Regions from separate parts of the Paenibacillus sp. FSL R5-0378 genome, predicted to be linked through region 1. Evidence: riboswitches for the same ligand, from Rfam matches in the RefSeq annotation. Region 1 holds a riboswitch; the other holds the start of a gene.

What was found. A riboswitch is a leader RNA that binds a small molecule or an ion and turns the genes downstream of it on or off. The one in region 1 is predicted to bind cobalamin.
Region 2: another riboswitch for cobalamin. It lies ahead of MKY74_RS08825 (ABC transporter substrate-binding protein); the one in region 1 lies ahead of MKY74_RS00995 (ribonucleoside-diphosphate reductase subunit alpha).

The regions. Positions count from the first base shown of each region.
Region 1 is NZ_JBBPAY010000001.1:220,810-236,944, forward strand. Features, by position in the region: tRNA gene MKY74_RS00985 (tRNA-Thr) at 175-246, opposite strand; gene MKY74_RS00990 (MTH1187 family thiamine-binding protein) at 328-630, opposite strand; cobalamin riboswitch at 919-1,141, shown strand; gene MKY74_RS00995 (ribonucleoside-diphosphate reductase subunit alpha) at 1,376-3,709, shown strand; gene MKY74_RS01000 (ribonucleotide-diphosphate reductase subunit beta) at 4,220-5,251, shown strand; gene MKY74_RS01005 (M50 family metallopeptidase) at 5,395-6,093, shown strand; gene MKY74_RS01010 (DUF1328 domain-containing protein) at 6,216-6,380, opposite strand; gene MKY74_RS01015 (MarR family winged helix-turn-helix transcriptional regulator) at 6,535-7,005, shown strand; gene MKY74_RS01020 (hypothetical protein) at 7,180-7,356, opposite strand; gene serS (serine--tRNA ligase) at 7,346-8,641, shown strand; gene MKY74_RS01030 (DUF1572 family protein) at 8,808-9,314, shown strand; gene MKY74_RS01035 (LamG-like jellyroll fold domain-containing protein) at 9,521-12,061, opposite strand; gene MKY74_RS01040 (glycoside hydrolase family 88 protein) at 12,504-13,643, opposite strand; gene MKY74_RS01045 (heparinase II/III family protein) at 13,646-15,505, opposite strand; gene MKY74_RS01050 (response regulator transcription factor) at 15,539-16,135, opposite strand, start outside.
Region 2 is NZ_JBBPAY010000001.1:1,901,007-1,917,141, reverse strand. Features, by position in the region: gene MKY74_RS08855 (cobyric acid synthase) at 1-1,232, opposite strand, end outside; gene cobS (adenosylcobinamide-GDP ribazoletransferase) at 1,249-2,082, opposite strand; gene cobU (bifunctional adenosylcobinamide kinase/adenosylcobinamide-phosphate guanylyltransferase) at 2,079-2,672, opposite strand; gene cobT (nicotinate-nucleotide--dimethylbenzimidazole phosphoribosyltransferase) at 2,669-3,739, opposite strand; gene MKY74_RS08835 (ABC transporter ATP-binding protein) at 3,834-4,613, opposite strand; gene MKY74_RS08830 (FecCD family ABC transporter permease) at 4,610-5,656, opposite strand; gene MKY74_RS08825 (ABC transporter substrate-binding protein) at 5,656-6,669, opposite strand; cobalamin riboswitch at 7,022-7,239, opposite strand; gene MKY74_RS08820 (histidine phosphatase family protein) at 7,524-8,387, opposite strand; gene cbiB (adenosylcobinamide-phosphate synthase CbiB) at 8,375-9,346, opposite strand; gene MKY74_RS08810 (adenosylcobinamide amidohydrolase) at 9,343-10,065, opposite strand; gene cobD (threonine-phosphate decarboxylase CobD) at 10,217-11,320, opposite strand; gene MKY74_RS08800 (lipoate--protein ligase) at 11,493-12,494, shown strand; gene MKY74_RS08795 (GNAT family N-acetyltransferase) at 12,683-13,147, shown strand; gene MKY74_RS08790 (YqkE family protein) at 13,200-13,460, opposite strand; gene MKY74_RS08785 (DMT family transporter) at 13,636-14,538, shown strand; gene MKY74_RS08780 (Cof-type HAD-IIB family hydrolase) at 15,211-16,008, shown strand; gene MKY74_RS08775 (alpha-glucosidase/alpha-galactosidase) at 16,135-16,135, opposite strand, start outside.

The DNA of each region.
Region 1 (16,135 bases):
GGTCGTCCTATTCGCACGTCCTCCCAAACCTTCAGGAATAGGGATTAAAAACATTGGCGATTCGATCACCGGAACCTGGTACTTTGCTCGACATGTTAGAAGTTTAGCAAAATCAACAAAAAAGACGCGGTCTCCGAAATCCGGAAACCCGCGTCCTGCAAGGCTTATGAAAGATGCTGGTGAAGGGAATTGAACCCCCGACCTACGCATTACGAGTGCGTTGCTCTACCCCTGAGCTACACCAGCGTGGAAAATGAAATTTTCCGTCAAACAAAAACTATTATACAACTTCTTCTCCAAAATGCAATACTTCACTGCGATTGGAATTTATTTCAATTTGTCGCGGACCGATTGCAGCTTCTGGGCGCTGGATGAGGCTTTGTCCCGTCTATCGTCAATTTTGACTGAAGTGGATACGCGCTGCGCGCCGGCCAGGAATGGTGCTTCGTGCAGGGCTGCTATCGCCTGCCATACATCCGGAAGAGCCCCTTCAATGATCGTGCTCATCGATGTCAGCTCGTAGCTGATCCCCTTCTGCTCCGCCAGCACCTGCTGCATCTGTGCCACATAGGAGCTCAGGCTGGTCGTGGCCGTTCCGATCGGAATGACCGTTACCTCTGCAATTGCCATGGTCGTGCGCCTCCTTTATCCTTTTGCAAGCGGATCGAACTTTATTCCTATTTTTATTTTACCCGACCGCCCCCGGAATCGCAAAAGGATGGCCCGCAAAATTTTTTATTCGCGTTTTTCCTGCAAAATCCGCCCGATTTCTACCTTTTCAGCCCCCTCTAGAGGCTAATCTCCAATGGTTCACAGTAGCGCCCCGGGGGTCCATCTGGTATAATTCTCATTGCTCGTCTTTTAAGAGGAACTAGGTTTACAAACACAATATATTGGGTTAAATTAGTATGAAAGCAACCAAATATAGTGGAAACAGGTGAACACGGCTGAATTTGCCAGGCGTTCATAATAGGGAAGCACGGTGTGAATCCGTCACGGTCCCGCCACTGTAACCGGAAGGCCGAGAGCTCCGAGCTTTCGGCACGATATCGGCTAAGGCCACTGTCCGTCACGCGGACGGGAAGGCGCCGAATATCGCATTTTCGGGAGTCAGGAGACCTGCCTGTTTTGTCTCACGAAAGGCCTACGAGGAATAGGTGCGTGATGCCAGTTGATATCTATACATAGGGTGATAGATATTTTTTCCCATGCTCGTAAATAGGGCATACGGGATCTAGCGGCATTTTCGTACCTGTGCTTCAGGTTCTTCGGAAATGCCTTTTGTATGGGCAAGCACAGCAAGAGCTCCCTCTTAACAGCATCGTCCTACTTTCCGTTATACCAAATATACAAACTTTGAAAGGAGATCTGCACCATGCCGCAGCTCGTTACCAAACCGAACAACCGCCAGCTGGCTTTTGATGAAATCCGTCTCTCCGTTTATGCCGACCGAATCTTGGAGGGGCTGGAGACCCTGGACAAGGAGCGCCTCCTCCGGGGCGTGCAGAGCAAACTGCGCCGCGAGGAAGTCACCGGCGACGAAATCAGCAGCGCGTTCACGATGTCGGCGCTTGAGCTGGTCACCAAGGAGGAGCCGAACTGGAAGTTCGCCGCAGCGCGCTCGCTGCTGACCTCCCTGTACAAGAAGGCCGCTTACAACCGCCGCTACAAAGCCTATCCTGACGAGCCATATGGTGCGTTCTACCCTCTCATTACCGAGCTGGTGCAAAAAGGAATCTACCGCGAGGAGCTCCTCACCTGCTATACAAAAGAGCAAATTGAAGAATTGGGCCGCTGCATCGATTACAAATGCGACCTGCTGTTCGACTATATCGGTCTGCTGACCCTGTCCGACCGCTACCTTGCGCATGATTTCGACGGACGCGTTATGGAGCTCCCGCAGGAGCGCTACATGGTCATCGCCATGTACTTGATGCACACTGAGCCAGAGGACAAGCGCCTTGAGCTCGTGAAGGAAGCGTATTGGGCCATGAGCAACCTGTACATGACCGCCGCTACGCCAACGATGTCCAACGCCGGCAAGAAGGTCGCCGGACAGCTGTCCAGCTGCTTTATCGACACGGTGGACGACTCGTTGGAAGGGATTTTCGACTCCAATACCGACGTGGCCCGTCTCAGCAAAATGGGCGGCGGCATCGGCGTTTACCTCGGTAAAGTCCGGGCGCGCGGCTCCGACATCCGCGGTCACAAGAACACCAGCTCCGGCGTCATTCCTTGGATCCGCCAGCTGAACAACACGGCGGTCAGCGTTGACCAGCTCGGTACCCGTAAAGGTGCGGTTGCCGTCTACCTGGACGTCTTCCACAAAGACATCCTGGCCTTCCTGGATCTGAAGCTGAACAATGGCGACGAGCGCATGAGAGCGCATGACGTGTTCCATGGCGTGTGCCTGCCGGATCTGTTCATGGAGGCAGTTGAGGCCCGCAGCGAGTGGAGCCTGTTCTGCCCGCATGAAGTGAAGAAAATCATGGGCTGGAAGGATGCCAACGGCCGTCCTGCGGGTCTTGAGGATTATTATGACGAAACGGTAGGTCAAGGCTCATTCCGCGAGAAGTACGCCGAAGCGGTTGCCCACCCGCTGCTTCCAAGAATTACGGTGCCTGCGATCGACATCATGAAGCGCATCATGAAATCGCAGCTGGAAACCGGCACGCCGTACATGTTCTACCGGGATACCGTCAACCGTGCGAACCCGAACCGTGCACATGGCATGATCTACTCGTCCAACCTGTGCACCGAAATTATGCAGAACCAATCCGCCACCGTGGTGGAAAAAGAAGAACTCGTGACCAAGGACGGCCAAACCCGGATCGTCATTTCCAAGGTTCCCGGCGACTTCGTCGTCTGCAACCTGAACTCGATTCACCTGGCCCGTGCCGTTCCAGACAATGTGCTGGACCGTCTGGTGCCGATCCAGGTACGCATGCTGGATAACGTCATCGACATTAACAACATTGAAGTCCTGCAAGCCCAATATACGAACAGCCAATACCGCGCGGTTGGACTCGGCACCTTCGGCCTGCATCACCTGCTCGCCCTTGAAGGCATCCGTTGGGAGTCCGACGAAGCGGTTGAATATAACGACAATTTGTACGAAAAAATCAACTACCTGCTCGTCAAATCCAGCATGGAGCTGGCCAAGGAGAAAGGCCACTATCCGAAGTTCAAAGGCTCCGACTGGGAGAACGGCGCTTACTTCACCAGCCGTGGTTATGTCGACGGCGAGCATGAAGGCAAGTTCGTCACCACCGAGCAGTGGAAAGAGCTCCAGCAGGAAGTGCAGCAGAACGGCGTCCGCAACGCCTGGCTGTTCGCTATCGCGCCGAACGGTTCGACTTCAATCATTGCCGGCTCCACCGCCAGCATCGATCCGCTGTACGACCTTCTGTCTTACGAGGAAAAAACGACCTACAAGATCGCCAACCCGGCTCCGGACCTGTCCGAGAAGACGATCTGGTATTACAAAACGGCATTCCTGATCGACCAGCATTGGTCCATCAAGATGGCCGCGGCGCGTCAGCGCCACATCGACCAGGCTCAAAGCTTCAACCTGTACGTTCGTCCTGATATCCGGGCGACGGAATTCCTGGAGCTTCACCTTCACGCCTGGAAAGCCGGCATCAAAACGACGTACTACGTCCGCAGCCGTGCGCTGACGATTGAAGAGTGCGAGTCGTGTGCGTCGTAAAAGATATTAAAGCCTAAAACCTTTTTCGATCCCTCCCAAACCCTCCCTTCCAAGGGAGGGCCCCGAGGGCGCTGCCCTCTGGACACCCGGAATGTTGGCGGAAGACCGGCGGGTGGCGGATTTTCTTGATGTGAATATGTGCTGTGAGTCGCTTTCGTCCCCCTCCTGCTTTGCAGGTTATGGGGGACACGCTTTTACGTTCGAGCGGTGCGAGAGGTGGTCTCCTCGATTCTCGGAGACCCCTTGCGTCGCGCGGCTTTGCTCCCTGTTTTGCTTCGCAAAATGCAGGAGCTCGCCACGCGTCCGATAAAACTGCCCACTAAAAACGGGAAAGGGCTACTGTATCAAACCTTATAAATACACTACTGCATGATAAGTACAAAACCATTTAGACAGATTGTTTGGGAAAGAGATGAATGATTTAGATCAACTGATATGGATTACAGCATTCTGCGATGGATGTTGATATAAATGAGCAAGTAAAAACAGAACTACGAGGAGGAATCGAGTATGCAAATGCAAAAGATTTTTAACACCGAAGCGCCGAACCGCTCGACCCGCATCATCGAAGGAGAATGCTCGGGCATCCTGAACTGGAACGATATCCGCATGCCCCATATGTACAAATTGTATAAGGTTCTGCTGCTGAACCACTGGATCGCCGACGAAATTCCGATGGCCAAAGACGCGCAGCAGTTCGTCAACCTCGATCCGGAAGAGCAGCGCACCTTCAAGATCAACATTTCCTTGCTCGCCGTGCTGGACTCGATGCAGACGATGTTCATCGGCGACGTAAAGCGTTATTTTACCGATTCCTCGCTGGAGGCCATCTCGGCTATCATCGGGCAGCAGGAAGTCGTACACAACCAATCCTACTCCTACGTGCTGTCTTCGATCGTATCGGAGCAGGAGCAGAAAGAAATTTTCGAATACTGGAAGCATGATCCGGTGCTGCTCGACCGCAACCGTTTCATCTCGGAAATTTACCAGGAGTTCCGCGACGAGCAGAATCCGCAAACGTTCTTTAGAGCACTTGTGGCCGACTTGATCCTGGAAGGCATTTTCTTCTACAGCACATTCGCCTTCTTCTACAACCTGGCCCGTGACCAGAAGATGATGGCGACCAGCCAAATGATCTCCTACATCCAGCGCGACGAGAACCAGCACTGCTACTTCTTCGGCGAAGTGTTCAAACAGCTGCTCAAGGATTTCCCTGAGCTGAACACGAAGGAGAACATGGACTACGTCTACCGCACGATCGACCGCGCGGTTGAGCTGGAAACGAACTGGGCGCACTACACGCTCAGCGAGGTCAAAGGCATCGATCTGAATGAGCTGTCCGACTACATCAAGTACATCGCCAACAAACGCCTGAAAATGATGGGGATGGAAAAAGGTTACGAAGGCGTGGATTCCAACTGCATGCCATGGATTCGTCCTTTCTCCGACGAGGCGCTCAACGCCACCAAAACGGACTTCTTCGAAGCCAAATCCCGCAACTACGGCAAGGTCGGCGACGACAACGGATTCGACGATCTGTAAGCCGCTCGCCTGCAATATACTAGTTTCGCAACAACCGGGAAGTGCAGCTCCGCTGCGCTTCCCTTTTTTATTGGATCGTGTATGATGGAACAAAAGATATTAGATCCGCATGTTACCGTTTGGAAAGGAGCTGCCCGTTGCCCGTGAATAAATCCTTGAAGGCCGTATTGTTTCTTGTCGCATCCGCGATTCTGACCCGGCTGATCCCGTTTTCCTCCTGGTTCCGCACCCTGGATACGATGATTCATGAGTTCGGCCATGCGGTCGTCACCCTGCTGCTCTCCGGTAGGGTTCTGCGCATTGAACTCAATGCCGATCACAGCGGGACCACCTACTCCTATTTATCCTCCGGCTGGAGCTCCGTGCTCGTCTCGCTGTCGGGGTATACGATCGCTTCCATCTTCGCTGTGCTTCTATTCTACGGGTACGCCAAACGTAAGCAGGCCGCCGGGCTGATCCTGATCACGCTGCTGGCTGCCGTCAACCTGCTCTTTTTTGTCCGGAACAGCTATGGGGTTTGGTGGCTCGTCATCTTTATGGCGCTGAACATCGTGTTTTATTTGCTGGGCAGCACCGTGCGCAATTTCTATTACCTTCTGCTCGCCTTCCTTTGCCTGGAAGAATCGGTTGTTGGGCCGCTTACCCTGGCGATCACTTCCTTGACCAATCCGCGGCAGGCCGGTGACGCGGCCAACCTGGCTCACATGACGGTGCTCCCTGCCATCGCCTGGTCGGTGCTGTTTCTCCTGTTTGCGCTTTGGTGCACCACCCAAAGCCTTACCTTGTTTTGGCGGAAGCCCGCGCGAAAGCCTGCTGCAAACACCAGCATGCGGACCGGATAAAACTTAAACCGTTTCGAATTCTCTCAACCCAAAAAAAGGCTTGTCCCACACGTATGTGGGCGCAAGCCTTTTCTGCTCTTATCGAGTGTTCGTATGAACTGGGATCAGCGGCACAGCATGCGTCAACTGCTACGTCTTCTGCCAAAAATCAGCGACAGAATAAACAGGATCAGGAAGACGAAGAACAGCACCTTTGCGACGCCAACGAGCGCAGAAACGATGCCGAAGAAGCCGAAAATCGCAGCTACGATTGCAATGATCAAAAACAAAATCGCGAGTCCGATCATCGTGATCACCTTTCTTTCGTTAGAATGTGGTACTTGTTTTTAACCCTGAATCGGAGATTTGAACCTTGAAAAATGCCCCAAATCCGCATATAATTTGTCCATATTTGAACTGTTCATCAATGAACAAATTAATAAGCGAAAGGTTGCCTGAGCCATGGATCACCAAGAACGCCAAGATCCTCAAATCAAGCTGGCCGCTGAAGTCGTTCAATCCTTTTCTGGCATTCAAAAACGCCTTCTGGAGTTTACCCGCAGCAACGCGGAGGGACTAGGATTAACCGTGCTGCAGCTCGCCATCCTGAACACGCTGTATACCGCGCCCGGCATGACACTAAGAGAATTAACCGAGCGTCTCTCTTCTCCTAAAAGCACCCTTAGCGTTCAAGTGGAAGGCCTCGTCCAATCGGGATTGGTGGACCGTGTTATCTCCGAGACAGACCGCAGGGAGGTCAAACTGAGCCTTACCGCTGATGGACGGGAGCGTTCCCTTCAGTCGGCGGCTAAGCCCCGCTCCTACCAAGCCATGGCGTTTGCCCTCGAGCAGCTCCCCGCTTCCGATGTGGAGAGCCTGCTCCGCATTCACCAAAACATACAAAAGCTTTTGGAGGAGTACACATCCAGGTAAGGGATGTATGTATATTGTGCTTTTGATCGGTTTACGCTATACTAAACCGCAAAGAACTGAACAGTGACATTACGCCGATGAACAGCATCCAACTGTGAGGCGTTTTCGACCGGAGCGGATGGCGATTCCCGCGTGTACGCAGCATGACAGTGCAGCGGCTCCTCCATTCTCTCTCTAAGTTAACCGGCCTCCGTCCGTTATCGCGGAACCAAGCGGATCGGCACTGCCTTCGGGCAGGCTGGTCAAATTGGGTGGCACCGCGAGCAAGCGCTCCTCGTCCCAAGGGATGAGGGCGCTTTTTGTATTTTTACAGGACAAAAGGACAAAGGAGACGGTATCGATGCTAAACATTCAATTCATCCGTGATCATCAGGAACAGGTACAGCAAGTCGCGGAGCAAAAAAACATTCCCTTTCAGGTGGACGATCTGCTGGAATGGGACGAGAAGCGGAGAAGGCTGCTGCAGGAGACGGAATCGCTAAGGGCTCAGCGCAATGAGCTGACCAAGAGCATCGCGGGACTGCTGAAGCAGGGCAAGGACGAAGCCGCGGAGCAGCTTAAGGGCCAAGTGAAGGAGATTAACCGCAGCCTGGACGGCTGCGAAGCCGGTCTGCGCGAGGCAACCAGCAAATTTGAGGAACTGATGCTGCTCGCCCCCAACGTTGTCTCGGAGGACACGCCGATTGGCAAGGACGACAGCGACAATGTGGAAGTCCGCCGGATCGGGACGCCGCGGCAATTCGATTTTGAGATGAAGGATCATGTCACGCTCGGCGAGCTGCACGATCTGTTCGATATTCCGCGCGGGGTCAAGACGGCGGGCAGCCGCAGCTATTATTTGAAGGGAGCTGGCCTGTTCCTTCATCTGGCCGTACAGCGGCTGGCGATTGACCTCCTGGCCTCGCGCGGATTTACGCCGATGGACGTGCCGGTCATGGTCCGTCCCGAAGCGCTAGCCCGGTCGGGATTCTTCCCTACCGGGAAGGATCAGACCTATGAGCTGGCCGGTGAGGACAAGTGGCTCGTCGGCACTTCGGAAGTGTCGCTGGTGTCGTACTACAGCGACGAAGTGATCGACGCCGCCCTCCCTATCCGGCTCGCGGGCGTGTCGAGCTGCTTCCGCCGGGAAATCGGCTCGGCGGGCCGCGACGTACGCGGCTTGTACCGCGTCCACCAGTTCGCCAAGGTCGAGCAGGTCGTTCTCTGCGAGAACGATCCCGCGGCGTCGGAGGCGATGCTTCAGGAAATTACCGGCCATGCCGAGGAGATCCTGCGGCTGCTTGAGCTTCCTTACCGGGTGATGGCCGTCTGCACCGGAGACATGTCGCAGAAGACGTATAAGCAGTACGACATCGAAACCTGGATGCCGAGCCGCAGAGCCTACGGCGAAACCCATTCGTCGTCGAATCTGCTCGACTTCCAGGCCCGGCGCTCGAACATCCGCTACCGCGATGCGGGAGGCAGGCTGCAGTACTGCCATACGCTGAACAATACGGCCGTGGCCTCGCCCCGCATTCTGATTCCGCTGCTCGAAAACCATCAGCGGGAAGACGGCTCGATTTACATTCCGAACGCCCTTCGGCCTTATATGGGCGGCATCGCCGAGCTGGTCCCCCCCGTCCCCAAAGAGGAGTAACCGCGGACTATTGGGGATATGGGAGATCAGGAATGGCAGGAGCTGCGATAAAACCGGAAGACCCGAAAATGAAAAGATATTGTTGAGTCACCTCCCTGCTTGCCGGGAAAGAAGGACGGCCCCTATACTGGTGTGAAGAAATCATTTTATAGCGGAGGTGGTTGGAATGAGCGCCAACGATATCGGGACCGAATATTTCCGGGTGATTAACGGGAAATTCGCCGAACTGAAACGTTCCGCCGAGAAGGCGATCGCGCAGGTTCCGGACGATAAGCTGAATTGGTCGTTAAACAAAGACTCCAACAGCATTGCGGTTATCGTCCATCATATGAGCGGGAATATGATCTCCCGCTGGACGGACTTCCTTGATTCCGACGGGGAAAAAGAGGGCCGCGACCGGGACAGCGAGTTCGAGGGCACCGTGGCCTCAAGAGAAGAACTGTTGGACATCTGGAACCGCGGCTGGGGCGTCTTTCTGCAGGCGCTCGGCTCCCTCGGCAGCGATGACCTGCTGCGGACCGTCTACATCCGGGAAAAGCCGCATTCGGTGCTGGAAGCGATCGAACGGCAGATGTCGCACTATTCCAGCCATATCGGGCAGATCATTTACATCGCCAAGCAGATTCAATCGGACGCTTGGGAGACACTGACGATCCCGCGCCGAAAGAACTAGCGGAGGAAAGGCCTCCTCTATCGGGTGATTTTGCCCACAGAACATTAGCCTAAGCAAAGGCAGCGCAATAATGCCGAGAATGGGAACCTGCTGGTTCGCCGCCCCGGCCGACATCAGTGAGTCGTCAAAAAGGGACAAAGTGAAAAGAGTTTCCTCTTTTCACTTTGTCCCTTATTATTACCGCCTGCCTTGGGGTATGCTCATGTTTAAGACGGATTCTTGGCCAAATCCGCCGCCTGCGCTGGCGTCAGTGCGCCATCATACACGCGCAGCTCGTCGATCAGCCCTTTAAACGGCGGGTCCCACCAGTTAACGCCCAGGCTAAAGCTTGCCTTCGTGCCGGTAAACCAGTCCGGGAAGTTCGCTCCCTTGAACTTCTGCACCCCATTCACGTAGACAGTCAGCGTGCCATTCTCCACAGAAAAGGCCAGATGCGACCACTCGCCGGTCGGAATGGTCAGTCCGGTCGCCCCGTCATACCAGCTCGTGCTGCCCGACCAGACCATCGTATTGTTGGCGACGGCTCCCCGGGGCACAAGGCTCACCCAATGGTCGCCGTCCTTCGCGCCAAAGAAGGCCGTCGTGTACGTCGTCAGCTCCTCCGGTTTGATCCACAGCGCAACCGAATAGGCATTGCTTGAAATCAGTCCGTCCGGCAGCCGGATCCCGGAGGCTCCGTCGAACTTGGCGGCCTGGCCTTGTCTGCCCTCGGTGAAGGTGATGCTGCCGCCGGACTTGTCAATCCGGTCGCCGGTCACCGTTCCTGCGGCAAACCGCCCCTGACTGTCCGCAAAGTTACCCTCAAGTCCGTAATAAGCAGACAGCTTGGCGTCCTGGTACGGCAGAACGGTCACCGTAAAGGACTTCGTCAGCGACGTGCCGCCTTTGGTGATTGTCGCAGTGAGCACCGCTTGGGCCGAGGCGCCGCCCGCCGGACGGTGCACCTCACCTGTGGACGATACGACCGCTTCATCCGAGCTCTTCCAGGAAATCGCGGTGTGCCGGGCTCCTTCCGCCGGAAGGGCCAGGTCCGACACGACCTTCGCCGTATCCCCCAGACTCAGATCGTCGTATACGTCCTGAACCAGCGCCTGATCGGTTTTGTCTTCAAGCCGGCTGCCCCAGACCGCCACGCCCTCCCGCGAAGAAGCGGTGAAGGTCATGACATAACGCTCGGACACCGGATCCCAGCCGCTGGCGAAGACGCCCTTGTACACGGAACCGGCAATGACAAGCTCCGCCTCGTTGTGCCCGGTCTTTTTCCAAGTGCCGGTCACATCGCCTGAAATCGTGTTGTCCTTGTTCAGCCGGATATACACGGAGGACTGGATATCCGCGGTCGTCCCTTTTCCGTGGTTGATGAATTTATATTCCCCGATCAGGTCCTGACGGTCCACCTTGCTCAACGTTTCTCCTGCATACCGGTATGGGGCAACCACCGGCCAGCCGTCCGCATTCATGTACATTTGATGCACCCGCACCTCATGCGCTTCGCCCATCTGCGGGAAACGGGTATGGAAGACGAGGAACCGCTTGCCGGTCGCATCATCCAGCAGCACGGAGTTATGCCCTGGAGACACATAGCCTACGCCGTTGCCGGTGCCCGGATCGCCCACGTCTCTGGCAAACAGGTAGTTCCCCATCAGCTTGTTGCCGTACGGCGCGTTGTCCGTGTCTCCGGGCAGAACGGCGTTCTGGCCCTGGGCATCCACATACGGTCCGTCCGGGTTCTTCGCGCGGAACACCCGCATGTTGTAACCTCCGTCGGCTCCAAGCCAGCCGTAGGTCATGTACAGGTAGTAGTAGCCGGTAGCTTGATCAAACACCACATACGGACCTTCGCCCGATTTGCCGTAACCTCCGGCCACCTTCGTGCCGAAATACCGGTCCACCAGGCGTCCGTCGGCGGTCTTGCCGTCTTTGCCGGGATATTTCACCTTGCCGGTCTTCGGGTCCACGGGAAGGACGAAGATACCGCCGGACCAGGAGCCGTAAGACATCCAGAGCCGCCCGTTGTTGTCATAGTACAGGTTCGGATCGATCGCATTCGGATACGTGCCGTTGGCAAACGACCCGTCAGCGTTGAACCAGGCACCGCTTGCCCCGCTGAGCTGTCCGGCGTCGATCAGCTTCGGAATGTTCGTGTTCGTCCACTTTTTATTGATCACGCTGTCCTTATCCGTGGCATCGCCCTCCGTAAAGCCGGAGTACACCAGGGTATCGACATACTGATAAGGCCCCTTGATCTTTGGCGACACGGCAAACCCGATGGCCGACCGGATATACGTCGAGGACGTGCAGTAGTACAGCATATAGGCGCCTTTGGTGCCGTCCGTATTCACATATTCGGGATTCCAGAACACGTCGGGAGCCCACACGGAAAAACCGCCCTTGCTGTCCGAATCATTTTGTCCGGCCCAGGCGAACGACCCGGCCAAATTTTGCGCCAGATCGCCATACAGCACGTTGCCCGGCGTCGTATACCCGTTCGTAAACCGGGTCCAGCTCTGCAGGTCCTTTGATCGGGCCGCTTCAATATGGGAACCGAATACGTAATACGTATCCCCGTCCTTCACGATGGATGGATCGTGTACGGATACGTTTTGATACACCGGCGCCTGTCCCTGCTGCTCCTGTGTCTTGCCGCCTTTCTGCGCCGTACTGTCCGGCCCGGTACCAAATACCTGCCCCGGAACCGTGACGAACAGCATCATCATCAAAAATGCCGAAACCCACCTTCTGTTCATGTTTGCTCCCTCCAACAAATAAAATTTTCAGAAAATAAGATCATTCAACCTTTGGCGAAAACGCATTCATTGATCCGCACAGCGCTGCTTCATCGTGACCCCTGCCGCGGCCCGGCGACCGATCCCTCCCTTGTTACCGTTTTCGTCGACCTGTAAACCGATTTCAACACGTATTTTATTTATATAAAACTAAAATGTTTTAAGTAATCATATAATGATAATCATTAAATATCAATCGTCTTTGGAAAATATTTAACTTATCGCTGCTCAAATAACAGTTATCATCCTTCATTAAGTTTAGGAAAGTTTAAAACAAAAAAAAGGAATGAGACCCTAAAGTCCCATTCCTTTCGTCCGTTCAAGTATTCAGCTGTAAAAAACAGGCTTTGACCGCTCAACCTTGCACGTTCAAATCGCCCATACGCCGCAATACAACGCCCGCTTATTCCCAATAAAACGGTCCTTTCCCCTGCAGCCGGGCGAGGCCTTCCACGAAGAAAAAGTCGCCGTAAATCAGCGGCACGTTCACATTCGTTTGGTTCGGATAATGGCTCGTCCCATGCAAAATGAGGCCTTCCTGCGCATGATCGTCAAAAGCGCCGTAGTTCACGTACAGTGACTCCAGCATGCGCGCGGCCGGCTCACGGTAGACGGCTGCTTCCAGCTCACCCACCTGGTCCGACAGCAGGAGCAGCCCGCTGGCCGCGCACGCGCCGGCCGAGGAGTCGCGGTACTGCCTTTCTTCCAGCGGCGCCCGGAAGTCCCAGTGCGGCACGTGGTCCTCCGGCAGATTGGCAAGGAAGAAGTGGGCGACACGCTTGGCGGTGTCCAGATAGGCTTGCTTGCCGGTATGATGATAGGCCAGCGTCAGGCCGTAGATGGCCCAGGCCGTGCCGCGGGACCAGGCCGACTCCGGCGCATAACCCTGGCCGCCGAGGCCGCCGATGCGCTCGCCCGTGTCCGGGTCGTAGCGCATGATGTGGTACACGGAGCCGTCCGGCCGGACAAAGTCGGCGGCCACCGTGTCCATATGCGCCTCGGCGACGTGGCGGTACCGCGGATCGCCGGTCATGGCGGACGCCTGGAACAGCAGCGGCACGTTCATGGCGCAGTCGATGATGGCGACGCCGGCATTGTCCTCGCCTGCGGACCACGGATTCCAGGCGCGGATGAACCGGCCTTTCAAATTAAAGCGGGCGGCCAGGTAATTCGCCGCCTTGAGCGCCCTCCGCTTCGACTCCTCGCTTCCCGTCAGCTTGTAGGAAGCCAGGCTCGTCAGCGTCCACATAAATCCGAGGTCATGGTCGAGACGGGTGTAGCCGTCCAATACTTCATCGAGCCGGGCCTCGCATTCCTCGGCGATTCCCCGCAGACGCTCGTCCCCGCTGCCGTTATACAGCAGCCAGAGCAGCCCCGGCCAGAAGCCCGCCGTCCACCAGTGCGGGGGTTCCAGCACATACTCGCCGTTTGGGCTGGCATGGGGAAATCCCGCCCCGATGCGCTGGCTCGTGCGCCGGACTTTATCCAGCGCCTTGCCCCAAGCTTCATTTACCCATACCGCTTGCGCGGCCTGTTCCGTCATATTCACTCCCGATCCCCGCTTTCCTTGTCATTGGGCTCAAACTCGAAGGTGACGGCGACCCGGATGGAGGGCTCCGGCTTCCGGACCGTCAAATCGATCGTGTACCATTCGGCTTCGCATCCGTCATGGTCCATAAACATCCGCCGGGTGATCTCCGGCGAGAGCATCCCGCCGTCATAACGCATAATCAGCTTCAAGCCCTGCTCTCCTGATCCTTGGAGCTCGATCCGGTCCCCCGCAAGCCGCGGCCGGACGCGGGTGACAAAACGCTCCACCACCGAGCTTGGCGCTCCTGCAAACCGATACTCGTCCGTAAGGGCCAGACTCGGCAGCCCGCCCTGCATCTCCCAGCGGAGCGCACGGCGCAGGCTTTCCAGCCCCGCGTACCGGTAAGCTTGCGTGAGGTCCACGCCAAACACAGCTCCAGCCTCATCGGCATAAGCCTCTTCGACCACCGCCCGGCTGTCCTCTCCTTCGGCCTGATACTGGCCGCCGACGATCGGCACGCTGTGCCCCTGCGAGCCGTTGCAGTCGTAGGTGTAGCGCTCCGGTCCGAAATACGACTTCGTGTATTCCCCGCTGCCGAGGTCGGCGAGGAAAAACTCGCCGTCCCCGTACAGCATGAACTGCCCGAGGTCGTTATGGTTGTGGGGCTCGGCGTTATGCCCGCCTTTGGCTGCAAAGCCGAACGCGCAGCCGGGGCCGGCATGCCGCCAGATGAGCCACTGTGCGTCGGGCAGGTAGCCGAAGAACGGCCCCCACTCGCTCTGGGCCGGCTCCCCGCTCCGCCACAGCAGATTCCGGATGGCCGGCGCCCAGCGGCTGCAGTGATCCTGCGTAAACGCAGCCCGGAGGCGGGCCGGCGGCCGCTGGAACTCGGGATACAGGCCGGCCAAATAATCCGACAGCCCCGGCTGAATGCTGCCGCTTGGCCTGGAGTCGGAGAAGTTCGCCACCGCGCTTCCGCCAAGAAAGCATGTTTGCTGAAACAGCGCGATGCGGCGGACCTTGTCGCTGGCGAACCAGTCCAGCCGTCCACGGGACCGCTTCCGGAGCAGATCGGCGTAATACGTAAAATAACCGAATCCGTAATTCCAGTACCCGAGCCCCTCCTGACAGGCGCCGTCTTCACCGAACCCCGTCAGGTAGCAGTTCATGCTTCTCTCCGCCTTCGCCAGAACGGCCGCCAAACGGTCCGCATCCTCCAGCAGTAGCAGCGCCGCCGCGCCGATCGAACCGGCGCACACGGCGGACCAGTTATGTACGGCCGACTCCCAGTGATACTCCCGGGCCAAATACGGCTCGAACAGGCGGCGATGCACTTCATCCCGAATTCGGCTCCGGATCAGGGGCGGCAGATCGTCGCCCGCCAGGTACAGCAGCTCGCTGAGCGCAAAGCCGGTTTCGGCACTGAACAAATCGATCTCTCCCCCGGCGTCCCCTTCCCCCAGGTGGGCGGGGAGGCACCAGGTATACTCCTCCAAAATAAGCCACAGCGTATCGCACAGTGCCTCGCGGTATTCATCCCGCTCCGGCTCAAGCATCGTCAGAATCGCAAAGGTGTTCAGCCGGCGGCGCCGCTCGAAATACACCCGCTCATACCCCAGCCGACGCCCGGTGCGGGCAAAGTCGGCATACAGCGAGTACGTTAATACTGGCAGCGGCAGTCCAAGCAGCCGCTGACCTTCCGCCTGAATTTCACGCCGGTCCGCTTCATACAGGTCCGAGGTCCGGACCTTCTGCCAGAAACGGGCCGCGTCGCCGTCCGGATAATACAGGTCCAACCCGGCGGGAACCATGTCATGAGCCACTTCCTTCAGGGACGGACTTCCTTGCTCGTGACGGGATGATGATTCCAGCAATTGCGAATCCTCCTCTCTTATGCGGTCCAAGTCTCACCGCAGCCGGCTCCGGTATTCGACCGGGGTCACGCCGGAATAAGATTTGAATGTCTTAATGAAATAGCTTTGATTGTCATAGCCCAGCTGCTCGCAAATCTCCCCGACGGTCGCTCCCGTCCGGTCCAGCAGCTCCTGGGCCCGCATCATTTTGAGCCGGGTCACGTATTCGATAAAGGTGCTGCCCGTCTCCTTCTTGAACAGCCGGCAGAAGTAGCTGGTGTTCATGTGGAGGTGCTCCGCCACCTCGTCCAGCGAAATCCGGCTGTGCAGCCGCCGCGTGACGTACACGCAGGCTTCGGTAATCTCGGGCCGTCTGCCGGACTTATGTCCGCCAAAATCGGTCGCCGCCCACGACTCCAAATGCCCGTTCAGCCAGGCATGAAGATCTGCAAGCGAATCGATGTCCGCGATTTCCTTGTGGAGCGTATCCGCGGACGATGCCGTCGAAACGGAAGGGATGGCTTGAAGCTTCAGCTTCAAATCGAGCAGCAGCTTGAGGATCCAATCCTTCACCGACTCCGGCGGATACCGCTCTTTGCGGATCCTCGCGGTCCAGGCCGCCGTCGCCGACCGGATCGCCTGCGGCTCCCG
Region 2 (16,135 bases), 1.7 Mb from region 1:
CGGCTCTCCGCGGACAGCAGCAGAGGGGAATGGTCCGCAACCCGGCCGGTCACCCGGACCGTACGCTTCTCTTTGGCAAACGTCGTTGCGACCGGCAAATAGCCGAGTCCTTCCTCCTCGCGGGCGACGCCACCATCGGCGGCGAACGGATCATGCAGCATTTTGCCGAGCATCTGGTACCCTCCGCAGATGCCGGCCAGCTGCGCATCGCCCGATTCGACGGCTGCGGCGATCGCCAGTTCGAAGCCCTGGCTGCGGAGATACTGAAGGTCCCCGATCGTATCCTTCGTCCCCGGCAGGATGATCACATCCGGATGACCGAGATCGGCGGCCTTGGTAACAAAGCGGACCCGGACATCCCTTTCCTCCTGCAGCGGGTCAAAGTCGGTGAAGTTGGAAATGCGCGGATAGCGGATGACGGCAATGTCGATGTCCGCTTCCGGGCTTGACTGCCCTTTAGCGGTCCGCTCATCCAGCACGACGGAATCCTCGGCCTCGATGCGGATGTCCGGGATATACGGAAGCACGCCCAGCACCGGAATGCCGGTCCGCTCCTCCAGCCAGTCCAGCCCCGGCTGCAGCAGGGACAAGTCCCCCCGGAACTTGTTGATGATAAAACCTTTCACCCGCTGCCGTTCGTGGGGCTCCAGCAGTTCTAAGGTACCCACCAGGAACGCGAACACCCCGCCCCGGTCGATGTCCGCAACGAGCAGCACGGGCGCATCGGCCCAGCCGGCCAGGTTCATATTGACGATGTCCCGGTCCTTCAGATTAATCTCGGCCGGGCTGCCCGCACCTTCCATCACGACGATGTCGTACTGCCCGCGAAGCCTGTCGAGGGCTTCCAGCACCGTGTCCTTCGCTTCCGGCAGAAAGCGGCTGCGGTAATCGGTCGCGCTCATGTGTGCCAGCGGGCGCCCGTGAACGACGATCTGCGAATGCATATCGCCCGTCGGCTTGATCAGGATCGGGTTCATATCGGTGGTCGCCTCGATCCCGCAAGCTTCGGCCTGCATCCCCTGCGCCCGTCCGATTTCCTTGCCGTCCGCGGTCACATAGGAATTCAGCGCCATATTTTGCGACTTGAACGGTGCCGTGCGGTATCCGTCCTGCACGAAGATGCGGCAGAGCGCCGCGGTCACGACGCTTTTGCCGACGTCCGAAGCCGTTCCCTGCAGCATCAGCACGGCTCCCGGTGAGCCGTCCTTCCGTGTTGTATCGGTTAATTCCATCGCGTCTGCCTCCTAGTCAAAAACGGTAGATGAGTATGGTCAGCACGAGCAGAAGCACAGTCTCAATGCCCTCGTTCAGCGCGCCGTAAGTATCGCCGGTTAAACCGCCGAGCTTGGCGTTCATCCGCCGCCCTGCCCACCATCCGGCAGCCCATGCCGCCAAAGGAAGCAGCAGCCAGGCTAATCCGGCATGAAGCCAGGTGATGCCTCTATAATTCCAGATCCCGGCAGGTCCGTAGGGAAGCAGCGGAGACAGCAGCGCCGCGATCAGGGTGAGCCCTGCCGCCAGCAGGAAGGACTCCATGCTCTGCTCCCGGGTCATGCCGTTGAAATAGCTGCCCGCCAGTCCCTCTTTGCCCCGCGCCATCGGCCAGGAAGCCATCGCATGGACCATGAACCAGCGGCTCCATACCGGCGGCAGCAGCAGAAGCAGCGGCGGGAGGCCGCCGAGCAGCAGCGAGTAAATCAGCGATGCCTTCAGCAGCAGGAGCAGCACGCAGGCCATGACGCCCATGGCCCCGACCCGGCTGTCCTTCATGATCTCCAGCATCCGCTCCCGCGAGCGGTAGCTGAGCAGGCCGTCCGCCGTGTCCATCCAGCCGTCGAGATGCAGGCCTCCGGTCAGGCCGACCCACAGAATCAGCATGAGCACGGCGGCAGGAAGCGGCGGAAGCAGATACGAAGCGGCCGCTCCGCCGATCCAGACGGTCAAGCCGACCGCCAGCCCGACCAGCGGATAGAAGCGCGTACTCCGGCGAAACAGCTCTGGCGTATAATCCAGGGTCATCTTGACCGGAAAACGGGTCAGAAATTGAAAAGCGGCCGCAGCCGCCTGAACGTTCATTTTCATAGGTGATACTCCCTGCTCTTGAGCTCGATCGGAATGCCGGCCGTCACCAGAAAGACCTGGTCGCTGACGGCCGCTACCTTGCGGTTCAAGATGCCCGCGTAATCGCGAAACACCCGGCCCAGCCGGTATTCCGGCACGATGCCGTCGCCGACCTCATTGGTGACGAGCACCAGCGGAGCGGGATACGCCTGAATCTGATCCACGAGCTGGTTGATGGCTTCCATGAGGCGCGGTTCCATATCCTCCTCGCCCTCATGCGCCAGAAGCGTATTGGACAGCCACAAGGTCAGGCAGTCCACCAGCACGGCCGGCGCGCGATCTTCCGCGGATGAAGCTGCGCCAGCAGGATCAGCCTGCCCTGTGCGCAGCACCTGCAGCAGCTCCGCCAGCCGCAGCGGCTCCTCCCGGGTCTCCCAGGGATACGCCGCTTCGGTGCGCTGCTGCCGATGGAGGGCGATCCGCTCCTCCATCTCCCGGTCAAAGGCTTGCGCCGTCGCCACGTACACCGCCTGCCCGGCGTGGGCCATCATCCAGCGCTCTGCAAAGGAACTTTTGCCGCTGCGGGCGCCGCCTGTTACGAGTACGCTCACTCGGACGTCACCGCCTCGCCGCCGGAGATGCCGGCGCTTTCGAAGGTGGCCATCTCGCGCACGATGCGGCATGCGGCATCCACCAGCGTCAGGCCGAGCACGCCGCCAGTGCCTTCGCCGATGCGCATGTCCAAGTCAAGCATCGGCGCCAGCCCGAGCTCCTGCAGCAGCAGGCGGTGCCCCTGCTCATGCGAGGCGTGGGACGCGATCATGTATTCCGCGGCCAGCGGACAGATTGCCCGCGCCAGCAGAGCGGCGGCGCTGGAAATAAATCCATCGATGACCACGGGACATCGATGGGCGGCGGCGCCGAGGATGACGCCGGCCAGGCCGCCGATTTCGAGCCCGCCGACCTTGGCGAGCACATCGATCGGGTCGGCCGCGTCCGGCGCGTTGACGGCGAGCGCCTTCTCGATGACACCGATCTTATGAAGCAGGCGCTCGTCGGTCAGGCCTGTCCCGCGTCCGGCCGCTTCCTTGACCGGCGTGCCGGTCAGCGCGCACATGACGGCCGAGCTGGCCGTCGTGTTGCCGATGCCCATTTCGCCGGTAACGAAAATGCGGACGCCTTGCGCCACCGCTTCCTCGACGACGGCGATGCCGATCAGGATCGACTGCTCTGCTTCCTCGCGGGTCATCGCCGGCCCCTTGGCCATATTGGCCGTCCCGTACTGCACCTTGCGGGACACCAGCTGCGGATGGGCAAGGTCGCTCTTCACCCCGATGTCGACGCAGACGATGTCCGCGCCGGCCAGCCGGGACAGCACGTTGACCGCCGCGCCTCCGGCGAGAAAATTGAGGATCATCTGCGGCGTCACTTCCTGTGGGAAGGCGCTGACGCCTTCCTCGCACACCCCATGGTCTGCGGCCATGATGATAACCTCTTTGCGCTCGAACAGCGGCTTCGTCTCGCCGGTTATGCCGGCCAGCTGGATTGCCAGCGACTCCAGCTTGCCGAGGCTGCCCGGCGGCACCGTCAGGTTGGCGATATGGGCTGCCGCCTCCTGCGACGCGGCCTCATCCAGGGGCTGAATCCGCTCCACGTACTGCTTCACAAGTTCGTTCATCTTGCATCTACTCCCTCTCTTGTAAAACTGCCTTCAAACCGATCAACTCACAGCACGCCTACTTTCCGCACTCGTTCTCCGCGCTGCTTTAATCCTACCGCTGCCTGGTCACCAGCACCTGCGGAATACCGCTGACCGGATGGGGAACAATGACCGGCTCAATACCGTATACCAGACGGATCGTTTCCTCGGTAAGCATGTCTTCCGGCGTTCCCATTCCGACCGCCTGCCCGTCCCTTAATACCAGCAGTTTATCACAAAACTGCGCCGCCAGGTTCAAATCATGCAGGACGGCGACGACCGTGATGCCCTCTTCCTTCCGCCACTGTGCCACCAGCTCCATGAACTGGTGCTGGTAGCGGATGTCCAGGTACGTCGTCGGCTCGTCAAGCAGCAGAATCTGCGGCTCCTGCGCCATCACTTTGCCTAGGGCGACGCGCTGGCGCTGCCCGCCGCTCAGCTCATCCAGCGGGCGGTCCGCAAGCGCGTGCAGCTGCAGCTTCTCCATAATGTTCTCGATCAAGGCGTCAGGATCGCCGCCCTCGTCCCGGCCGAGCCAATCCTGGTACGGGTAACGTCCCATCTCCAGTACTTCCCTGACCGGATAATGGACAGGAGGAAGGCCGTCCTGCTGGAGAACGGCCATCATGCGGGAGAGAATTTTCCGGTTATAGGCAGAGGCTGGTTTGCCGTGAATCAGCACCTCGCCGCTGCTGACCTTCTCCACGCCGGAGATCAGCTGCAGCAGCGTTGACTTGCCGCTGCCGTTCGGCCCGATAATCCCCCACCATTCGCCTTCCTGAACCGACCAGTTGAGGCCATGGAGAGCTGTGATGCCGCCATACTGTTTCCCTGCTTCCCTGATCTCGATCATGTCCATCTCCCCTTCCGCTGCTTTTTGTTCCGGTACAGCAAATAGGCAAAAAACGGAGCGCCTACGAAGGCCGTCACCACGCCGAGCGGAATCTCCGTCGGCGCCAGCAGGGAGCGGGCGATCGTGTCAGCCCAGACCATGAAGACAGCTCCGCCGATGGCCGACAGCGGAACGATCAGCCGGTAATCGGGACCGGTGATCAGTCGGATCACATGCGGAATGACGAGTCCGACGAACCCTATAATGCCCGCAACCGACACCGCGGCAGCCGTGAGCAGCGTGCTGACGAGCAGCACCCCCAGCTTCACACGATCCACATTCATTCCCATATGGGCCGCCTGCCGCTCACCTAAGGACAATAGATTCAGCGCGCGGGCCCGGCTCCAGACCACCGCAAATCCCACTAGAAAATACGGCAAAAGGATGGCCGTATACGACCATCCACGCAGGCTGAGGCTGCCCATTGTCCAATATATAATTTCATTGATCGTCCGGTTCGACATCGCCGAAAGGAAGGATACGACCGCTCCGAGAAAGGACTGCATCACCACGCCTGACAGAATCAGGCTGTTCGTCGGAATTTTTCCGCTCTCCCTGGCCAACGCGATGACCATCCACAGCGTCAGCATTCCGGTCACGAAAGCGACCGCAGGCAGCGTCCAGCCGCCGAAAAACGAATACTGCAGCCCGAAAAAGATCAGGAACGACGCGCCTACCGCCGACCCCGAGGAAACCCCGAGCGTAAACGGATCGGCGAGCGGGTTGCGAAGCACGCCCTGAAATCCCGAGCCGGCCACGGCCAGAGCCGCGCCGACCAGCATGCCCAGCAGAATCCGCGGCAGCCGCACCTTCACAATAATCTGCTCAAACGATGCGTTCCACGTCGGGTCGATATGGCTTCCGATCCATGGAATCCGGTGCAGCAGAATGAGGGCGATGTCCCGGATCGGCAGCGCGACCGAGCCGATCCCCAGACAGATCAGCAGGGTCAGGACGAGCAGGACGATGCCGATTCCTCCATAGCCTGCCAGCTTTTTGCTCATTATTTAAACAGGTCCGGATAGATGGCCTTCGCCACTTCCTTCAGGCCCTGCGTGACGCGCGGGCCCGGACGGCTCAGCAGATTGTCGTCAAGACCGATGACCGCATCGTTCTTCACGGCTGTAATCTGGTCCCAGCCGCTGCGGCCTTTAATGATGTCGCCAAGGCTTTTCTTCGTCTTCTCGTCGATGACGCTTTTGGCATACAAAATCACGTCCGGATTGTCCTTGATGATTTTCTCTTCGCTGATTTCGCTCCAGCCCTCGGTATCCGCCGCCACATTTACGCCGCCGGCCAGGGTGATCAGCTCATCCATGAACTCACCCTTGCCGACCGTCCAGCCCGGCGAAAATTCGATGTATACCTTTTTCTTCTGCTCCGGCGTCAGCGATTTGACTGCTTCGGTAACCTCATTTTCCTCCTGCTTCATCTTGTCGACCACCGCTTTGGCTTCCGCCTGATGGTCAGTGATGAGGCCGTAGGTTTCGATATTTTTGATCACGTCATCGACTGTCTTCGGATCGGTCTTGAAAATTTGAATGCCAAGGTCGCGCAGCTTCTTCACCGCTTCCTCGCTCATCGAAATGCCCGTGAATACGATGTCCGGCTGGGCCGCAATGATCGCTTCCTCGTTCGGTTTAGTAATGCCGCCCATTTTCGCCTTGGACTTGGCTGCTTCCGGATAATCGTCATAATCGGATACCCCGACGATCTCGCTGTCCAGACCAATCGCGAAGAGCGCCTCCGTCTCTGCAGGAGATACCGAGATAATATGCTTCGGCGCTTCCTTGAAAGTAAAGGACTCTCCCGTCGCATCCTGAATGGTCAGCGGATAGGTTGTTTTCAGTTCGTCTGTCTTTGTCTGCGACGCACTGTTATCCGTGTTTTGCTCCGTCTGGGCAGCAGGCTGCTGCGAGGCGGAGCTGCCTTCGTTCTTGGCGCCGCAGGCGCTCAATGATAAGGCAAGCAGCAGCGCCGCGAGGCCTGTGGACCAGCGTTTCAACGTTACGTTCATGATTTCGTTCTCTCCCTCTTTGTCTATCGAATAATTTGCACAAAAGAGGCCTGACCGGTATACGAAAACGGAATAAACCTGACGGAAATGCTAGAGTTGCAGCGCCGCTGCTCACCATGAGCAGGTGTATGGCGTCTGCCGCTCCATTCTTTGTCAACTAAAAAACCCTGACTCTTGTTCGATCAAGAATCAGGGATTACGTCTGCACGGAACATCCCGCGGCATCGCCGCGATGGACCGGTGTGCCTTGTGGCATGGTGCGAGGCCAAGAGTTCAAGCCAATGCTTGCTTGAGCCGCGGCGAACATGCGTTATGAAGGGCACGTGAAACGTAATCCTTTCCTCGAAGGACCGTCATTTCCTCTCGTGAGGCAGGTCTCCTGACTTACAGGCTGGGTAAAATCGTCCCCGCCTTCCCATCCCGTGTTGCTGCGGGACAGTGGCTTCCTGGGGACATACCTGTTTACAGTGGCGGGACCGTGCCGGAGTTGCACCGGCTTCCCTTTTCACCCGGATCAACGCTCGCCTTATACGGCAGACAGCTTCCGGGACCTCACAAGCACTCCTATTCAATTATCCTGGCCATGCTTCTTTTGTCCTGATTATAGGGGAAAAGCCTGCGGGTGACAATGGAATTTTTGTGTCCAGCGACGCGCCGGGGTGCATGTCCGGTCACGTGCCCGGGAGCATGTCCGGACGCGGGCCCGAGAGCATGGCCAAACCCGGGGGAACGGCCGATTCGGGAAGCAAGTCCTTGTATGCCGGCGGCCTGAGCCCTTTCGCCGTTTCCCATTGCCGGAGTGCAGAAAAGCTCGGACCGGTCGATGACGACCATTACCTCGTTCGCATCCTCTCTCAAGCTTCATTCACCAGCATGCCGTCCCAACCGCCGGTTTCTCCAGTGAAGCTCAGCCGGATCCGCAGCAAACTCCCGGGCTGAACGTAAACGTCCCAGAAGGACAGCCCCGGGACGAGGCGGACCGCGAGCTGCCGCAAGACACCGCCATGAGCGACGATCAGCATTTTCGGCGGAACCGGCGATTCGGGGCCGGTGTCTTCCGGTCCTTGCGATCGGGAAAGAGCCGCCTTCCTGTCACCGATTCCTTTCGATCCGGGCAGTGCCGCCTCACCAGTCTCGTTCTCTTGCGATCCGGGCAGTACCGCCTTACCGGTCTCGATCCTTTGCAATCGGGAAAGTTCCGACCCGCCAATCTTCATCCCTTTCGACCGGGAAAGGACCGCCCCGCCGCCGGTCTGGGCCTCTGCCGGTCTTCTGCATACCCCTTCCACGTCCTTCAACAAGCTGCCGATAAACCCGTCGATCCTCCCGGCAAAATCCGCCCATGACTCCCCGCCCGGCGGGGTCACCTGCTGCGGCGAATCGATCCACTGCCGGTATAGGGGCTTATGCTGCAGCTGCTCATAGGTATGCCCTTCCCAGGCGCCAAAGTCCATTTCCCGCAGCCGCGGGTCATAAATCGCAGTATCTGCGTGCGCCGGACTGATGATCGCCAGTGTCTCCCGGCATCGGGCCAGGTCGCTGCAGTATATGCGGTGGAACGCCTTCCCGGCCAGCTCCCGGGCCAGCGGCGCAAGCTCGCCCCTGCCGCCCGGATCCAGCGGGATATCCGTATGCCCGAGGTAACGCTTCTCCCGGTTCCACCGCGTCGTGCCGTGCCGGACCAGCAGCAGATCGACCCGTTTCACTAGGACGTCCATAAGCTGCCCTCTGCCGCCCACAGCACGGCGATGCCCAGCAGAATAAAGATGACCGATACCGAGATGAGCAGCCGAATCGTCATCGTGATGTCGCGCGCCTCCATCGGGCGCAGCGCCTCGCCCATGTAAGCCCGGAACGAGGCGACGCCGTGGTAGACGTTTTCGCCGCCGAGCCGGATGCCGAGCGCCCCCGCCACTGCGGATTCGGGAAAGCCGCTGTTCGGGCTCGGATGCCGTCGCGCGTCCCGGCGCACGGTGCGCCAGGCTCTGGCGGCGTCCAGCCGCAGCAGCCAGGCGGACAGCACCAGGATGCCTGCGGTGATCCGGGCGGGAATGAAGTTCGCAATGTCATCCAGCCTCGCCGACGCCCAGCCAAGCTGCAAATATTTGTCGTTCTTGTAGCCGACCATGGAATCGAGCGTGTTCACCGCCCGGTAGGCCATCGCCAGCGGCGCGCCGCCGATGATGGCGTAGAACAGCGGCGAGACGACGGCGTCGACGATATTTTCCGCCACCGTTTCGACCGTGCCGCGGACGATCTCCGGCTCGTCCAAGTGGGCCGTGTCCCGGCCGACGATCATGCCGAGCGACTTGCGCGCCTCCGGCAGATCGCCGCACCGCAGATGGCCAAGCACTTCCTTGCCGGCATCCTTCAGGCCCTTGACGGCGATCGTCGTGGCGATCAGCAGCGCCTCCACCGCCCAGGCCAGCCACGGATGCACCTGATGCAGCCCCCAGAGCACAAGCCATGTCAGCAGCAGGGAGCCGCCCGCCACGATGACCGGGAGCAGTATCCCCGCCCTCTTGAGTCCTGACGGGCGGGTGACCCTTGCCCGAATGGCATTCTCCACCTTTTTGATCGCCTTGCCCATGCCGATGACCGGATGGGGAATCCACCTCGGATCCCCGATGATCCAATCGATGATAAAAGCGGCGGTAAGGATCCATATTGCGGTCATTTCCGCTCACTCCAGGCCGCCAGCAGGCCTTCCTTCACCGTGCTGTACACCGCGCGTCCGACCATCGCGCCGAGGTCGGTCGCGGTGCCCGCATAGCGGTGAAGCCCGGCGTAAGCGGCGCTTTGGCTGACGCCGAGAACGACGGCGTCCGTCGTCGTCCCCGTGGCGATCAGCCCATTGTCCGGGTCGCGCACGTCCAGATCGGCCAGCGCCGCGGCCTTGGCCTCCACCGCCGTCATGACGGCATTCAGCATGGCCGCCTTCGTCAACTGGCCGTCGATGGCCAGCATGATGTTGATCGTTCCCGGCGTATAGGCCGCGAACGTCCGCCGCTCCGAGCCGGCACGGGCCGCATTGGATACGCCGGCCGTCGTACAGCAGAACACTGCAGCCTGCTCGTTCTTCTCCTCATGCACCGCCGCATGGCGCAGCTGGACCGCCGTCAGCAGCCCCGCCGTCGTCTCCAGCGGGTATCCCCACGCCGTGAGCCATTCCTCTGTATCGCGGACCGGGTCGCTGCAGTCGTACGTCCGGTCTACATACATATTTGTCACCCGCTGCAGTCTGCTCATGCCGCCTCCGTGAATAGAGCTTCCGAGGCAGTCCAACAGCTCCGGCGCCTCAAGCAGCAAATGCCGCTCTTTCCGCGTCAACACGAGCCCCGGCCACACGGTGGAACGGTACGTATCCTGCAATCCGTCCATAAATGGTGTCGTCATCGCTTCTTATCCCCCATATCGATCTTGTGTTTATGCGGACTCCAAAATCCGGTCCGCAAAGGCTGTGCACATCGTCGCGTCAGCGGCTACCGGCATAGCAGCCGTACCAGCCCTGCGTCTTGGGCTTGCACAGCCTGTCCTTTCGTGCAGATCAGTGCAGATCATTCCGCCCGGCTGCGAGCACGTCGCCCAGCACCGCAAGCAGCCGCGCGTTGGCGTCCGCTCCCTTCACCGCAAACCGGACATGTCCCGGCCCCAGACCCGGGTACATGGCGCAGCTGCGGATCAGGACGCCGCGAAGCCCGAGCTCGCGCTGCAGCTCCCCGGCACTCCACGGTGCCGGCAGCTCCGCGAGCAGGAAATTGGCTTCGCCGCCGCTCACGCGGCAGCCCAGCCCCCGCAGGCCAGCCCTCAGCCGGGCGCGCTCTGCGGCGATCAGCTCCAGCGTCTCGCGCTCATGCGCCTCGCCGCCCTCGAGGCAAAATTCCCCGGCGAGCAGGGCCAAGCCGTTGACGCTCCACGTCACCTGCTTGCCCGTCATCGCCCGGATCACATCCGGATGCGCGGCCGCATAGCCCAGCCGCAGCCCCGGAATGGCATAAAACTTCGTCATCGAGCGGACCAGAATCGTCCGCGGAAACCGCTCCAGCTCCGGCAGCAGCGTCATCCGCTGCCCTTCCGGGATGAAGTCGATGAACGCCTCATCGACGACAAAATAGGTCCGGGTCCGCTCCGCCTCGGCCGCCAATTCCCGAATCTCTTCGAGCGGATACTGCACACCGTTCGGATTGTTCGGCTGCCCCAGAAAGAGCAGGTCCACCTTTTTCATCAGTCCGGCAATGTCCGGAACCTCAGCTCTCCAGTCGCGCTCCCGGCTGCCGAAGACGGCATGCACCTCGGCGCCGAACTGCTCCGACAGCTGCCGGTACTCCGAAAAGCAGGGCTGCACGATCCCGACCCTCGACGGCGCCAGCCCGAGCAGCAGGAGCGCCATCGATTCCGCCGCCCCGTTGCCGATGCTTAAATGTTCCGGTGCCACGCCCAGTTTGCGGGACAGCAGCGCTTTCAAACGGCGGTGTCCCGGATCCGGATAACGAAGGATAGAAGGCAGCGCCTGTCCCAGCTTCGCCATGACGCCTTCCGGCGGACCCAGCGGATTGATGTTGGCGCTGAAATCCAGAAAGGACGCCGGATCGCCGCCGTACAGTTCCGACGCGCTCTCCAGATCCCCGCCATGTCCGTATCGTTCCAGCATATGTATTTTCCCCCCAGCAGTTCACTGTCTTAAATCGCTTACGAATGACCCCATTATGGCGCCAAATTTCGCTGCGCGTCAATTCGGTTTTCGCTTTTGTTTCTTGTCCGCAATTGGTTTACAATAGACAAGGAACCGAATTAATTAAGGCCTTTTAACGGAGGAATCAAATATGCTGTTTATCGATAACCAGGGAATTACCGACCCTGCCGTCAATCTGGCGATTGAAGAATTCGCCCTCAAACATCTGCCCATGGACGACAGCTACCTGCTGTTTTACATTAACCGTCCTTCGATCATCATCGGTAAACATCAGAACACGATCGAGGAGATCAACCAGGAATACGTGAAGGACAACAATATCAAGGTCGTTCGCCGGCTCTCCGGCGGCGGTGCGGTGTACCACGACCTCGGCAACCTCAACTTCAGCTTCATTACCAAAGACGACGGGGAATCGTTCCACAATTTCCTGAAGTTTACCCAGCCGGTCATCGACGCGCTGCACCATATGGGTGTCAACGCGGAGCTGAGCGGACGCAATGACCTGCAGGTCGGCGAGCAAAAGATTTCCGGTAACGCCCAATTCTCAACCCGGGGCCGGATGTTCAGCCATGGCACGCTCATGTTTAACCTGAATCTGGACGATGTTCAGGCTTCCCTGAACGCCAATCCGGAGAAATTCAAGTCGAAGAGCACCAAGTCCGTGCGCAGCCGCGTTGCTAACATCAGTGAGCTGATGAACCAAAAGATGACGATCGAGGAATTCCGTTCCGAGCTGCTCCGCTACATTTTCGGCATGGAACCAAACGAAGTGCCGCAGTACAAGCTGACGGAAGCCGATTGGGAGATCATCAACCAAATTTCCAAGGACCGGTACCAGAACTGGGAATGGAATTACGGGCAGTCTCCGCAGTCCAACGTCAAGCATACGAAGCGGTTCCCGGTCGGCATCATCGACATCCGGATGGATATCAAGGACGCGCGGATTCAGGATATTAAAATATACGGCGACTTTTTCGGTGTCGGCGATGTGGCGGATATTGAGGACCGTCTGCGCGGCAAGCGTTACGAAGAGTCCGAAGTCCGGGAAGCCCTCGCGGACATCGACGTGAAGCACTATTTTGGCAACATCGTGATGGACGACCTGATCGGTCTGATCTTTTTGGAAGAATAGTCAGCTCCGGAAATCGTCCTTATTGTAGTAGTGACATACAGCAAAGAGAGGCCCCATGAATTCCATGGACCTCTCTTTTTTATCGCTCCAACCCTCTCATCCTATGATATAATCGGCTGCAAAAGCTTGCAGAAGGTTGGCGTTTCGCTCACCGCTCAGGCTGCTATGAACGGAGGTAAGGTTTTTCCATGGAAATCAGGCCGATCCTTGAAACCGACTATGAACGCGTGATCCCGGTCGTCAACGACTGGTGGGGCGGACGCCAAATGACGCATCTGCTGCCGAAGCTGTTTTTCGAGCATTTTCAAAATACCAGTTTTGTGATGGAGGAAAAAGAGAGTGGAAAGCTGGTCGCCTTCCTGATCGGTTTCCAGTCCCAGACGCATCCGAACGAGGCGTATATCCATTTTGTCGGCGTCCATCCCGATTATCGCAAGCAGGGTACGGCCCGGACGCTGTATGAGCTGTTTTTCGAAAAAGTTCTTCAGCTCGGCTGCAATACGGTGCGCTGCATTACCTCAGCTGTGAACGAAACGTCCATGAAATTTCACGCCCGCATGGGCTTTAAGCTGACGATGGCCAAAGACTATGCAGGTCCCGGGCAAGATTACATCTTATTCGAAAAGAAGCTGAATATGGACAGTGAAAAATAAGCATACAAAAAGCTGCCGCTAACCGGCAGCTTTTCTAATAGAGATCATTTTCTCATTTATATTTACGCCAGTCCATGCTGCTGTTCTCCAGCAGATGTTCAAAATCGTTATCAAGGCGCTTCTGTTCTGCTTTGCGCGCTTCGGCCGCTTGTCTCTCCTGCTCTTCCTTCTGCTTCTGCTGCTCCGCCTTCAGCTCACTGGACTGCTGCTTCAGCTTATCCAGCACCTCGCTGCTCAGGAGATCCTTCAGCGTCGCCGGTTTATCCGAGACTTGCGGCTTGCTTGGGGCTTGGTTTCGGTTCTTCTTAGCCATCGTATCATCTCCGTTTCCACCCACATTATAGCAGGTTTCCCAGGCTCCGTCATGCCCTGAAGCCGCCCTTAGCGCCTTTTTGATCCTTGTTCTCCCTCGGGTTTTACGATACAATTTGGTCGCTTGCCTGTTTTGCACAGGCCGATCGTACGAACCGTGAAAGGAATGACTTCATTTGAACCGCTCCCGTATTGCCGACCTCAGCCTGCTCATCGTGGCGATGATGTGGGGATGTACCTTTTTGATCGTGCAGCATGCGGTCCGGGTCCTGCCTCCCCTTGCCTTCAACGGCATCCGCTTCTTGGGTGCGGCGGTGCTGCTGGCTCTGATCATTACGTTTTTCTACCGCAGCCAGTGGCGGGATATTTCCGGCAAAATGCTGCTCCACTCGTGCCTGCTGGGCCTTTTTTTGTTTCTGGGCTATGCCTTTCAAACGGTGGGACTGCTGTACACGACCACTTCGAACGCCGGTTTTATTACCGGCTTGTCCGTCGTGTTTGTTCCGTTTTTGGCGCTCCTGCTGCTAAAAAGCCCCATTTCCCGCTATACGTGGATCAGTGCACTGCTGGCCGCCGCCGGCTTGTACCTGCTGGCTTTCGCCGGCACCGCCCTTACGCTGAACAAAGGCGACTTTCTCATCTTCCTGTGTGCGGTGGCGTTCGCTCTGCATGTGGCGTATACGGGCGTGTTTGCGCCGCGCTATTCCGCGCTGCCCCTGGCTGCGATGCAGATGGCGGTTGTCGGGCTGCTCAGCCTCCTCTCCTCGTTGTTATTTGAGGATGTGGGCCCGCTGACGCAGGTGGCGGATCGTCTGCTGAAGCCGGAAGTGATCTGGGCGCTCCTGGTGTCGATCGGTCCGACCAGCGCGTTCGCCTTTTGGATCCAGACCGTGTGCCAGAAATATACGAACCCGTCGCGGGTGGCCGTCATTTTTGCCATGGAACCGGTCTTTGCAGCATTGACGGGCGTCACCTTCGGCGGAGAGGTGCTGGGCGCTGCGGCGGGACTGGGATGTATTTGTATTTTTGCCGGAATGATCCTCGCGGAATTGAAATCTGCCCCGCGTGAGGTACAATAAGAAAAGTATGATCGATGTAATCCACAGAAGACAGACCGCTTTTAGTGGAATCTTTTCTTGCGAGATCAAGATGCTTTTCCCAATAGAGGTTGGACTTTCTGATCTCTAAAGAAAAGTATGATCGATGTAATCCACAGAAGACAGACCGCTTTTAGTGGAATCTTTTCTTGCGAGATCAAGATGCTTTTCCCAATAGAGGTTGGACTTTCTGATCTCTAAAGAAAAGTATGATCGATGTAATCCACAGAAGACAGACCGCTTTTAGTGGAATCTTTTCTTGCGAGATCAAGGCGCTTTCCCCATAGAGGTTGGACTTTCTGATCTCTAAAGAAAAGTATGATCGATGCAATCCACAGAAGACAGACCGCTTTTAGTGGAATCTTTTCTTGCGAGATCAAGGCGCTTTCCCCATAGAGGTTGGACTTTCTGATCTCTAAAGAAAAGTATGATCGATGTAATCCACAGAAGACAGACCGCTTTTAGTGGAAACTTTTCTTGCGATAATAGAATGCTTCAGCTTCGCTGAAAACGATAGATTCTATTATCTAGATAAGAGCCATACTGTGCAGGAATGTTTAGAGAAATACCCATCCTGTGGTAGAGAGAACATGGACGAGCATTTCAGCGCCCTTATAGGCGGAGAGGTTCGCCATGATTAAAGGAGAGAGAATCATGTACAAATTGATCGCGATCGACATCGACGATACTCTGATTAACGACGATAAAGAGGTGACCCCGGGCACCCAGCAGGCGCTGGAGCAGGCGGTCGCCAAAGACGTAGTCGTCACGCTGGCCACGGGCCGGGCCTATGCCTCTGCCCAAGCCATTGCCCGCCAAACCGGGCTGAACGTGCCGATCATTACGTACCAAGGGGCACTGGTCAAAAACCTGATGGACGAAAAAGTCCTTTACGAGCGCTACGTGCCAAAGGATGCGGGCTACAAGCTGTTCCAATACTGCATCGAGCATAACCTTCACCTGCAGGTTTATATCGACGACAAGCTGTACGCCCGTGAAGAGAACCAGAAGCTGAAGGATTACAGCGAGCTGAACCGCACACCTTACTATATCGAGCCGGATTTTGAAAAGCTGATTGCCCAGAAGACGCCGAAAATGCTCATCATCGACGATCCGGCCTACCTGGATCAGCTGATCCCGATTCTGCGCGACCTGCTGGGAGACGAAGTGCACATCACCAAATCGAAGCCGCACTTCCTCGAAATCATGCACCGCGAAGGCACCAAAGGCCATGCCCTCACCTTCCTCGCCAGCCACTTTGGCTGCGACATGTCCGAGACGATCGCCATCGGCGATTCCTGGAACGACCATGAGATGCTGGAAGCGGCTGGCCTGGGCATTGCGATGGGCAACGCCATACCGGCGCTGAAGGACATTGCGAACTACGTAACGTTAAGCAACAACGACGAAGGCGTGAAGGCCGCAATCGAGAAGTTTGTGCTGAACGTTTAATTCGCCAGGAGAGATCCACCTTAAAGTTCAACCCAAAAAGACAGCCGCGAACCAGGATCACCGCTCCTAGTTCGCTAGCTGTCTTTTTGTTTGACGACTAATATTTCCCGGCTGCTGGTTTACCGTT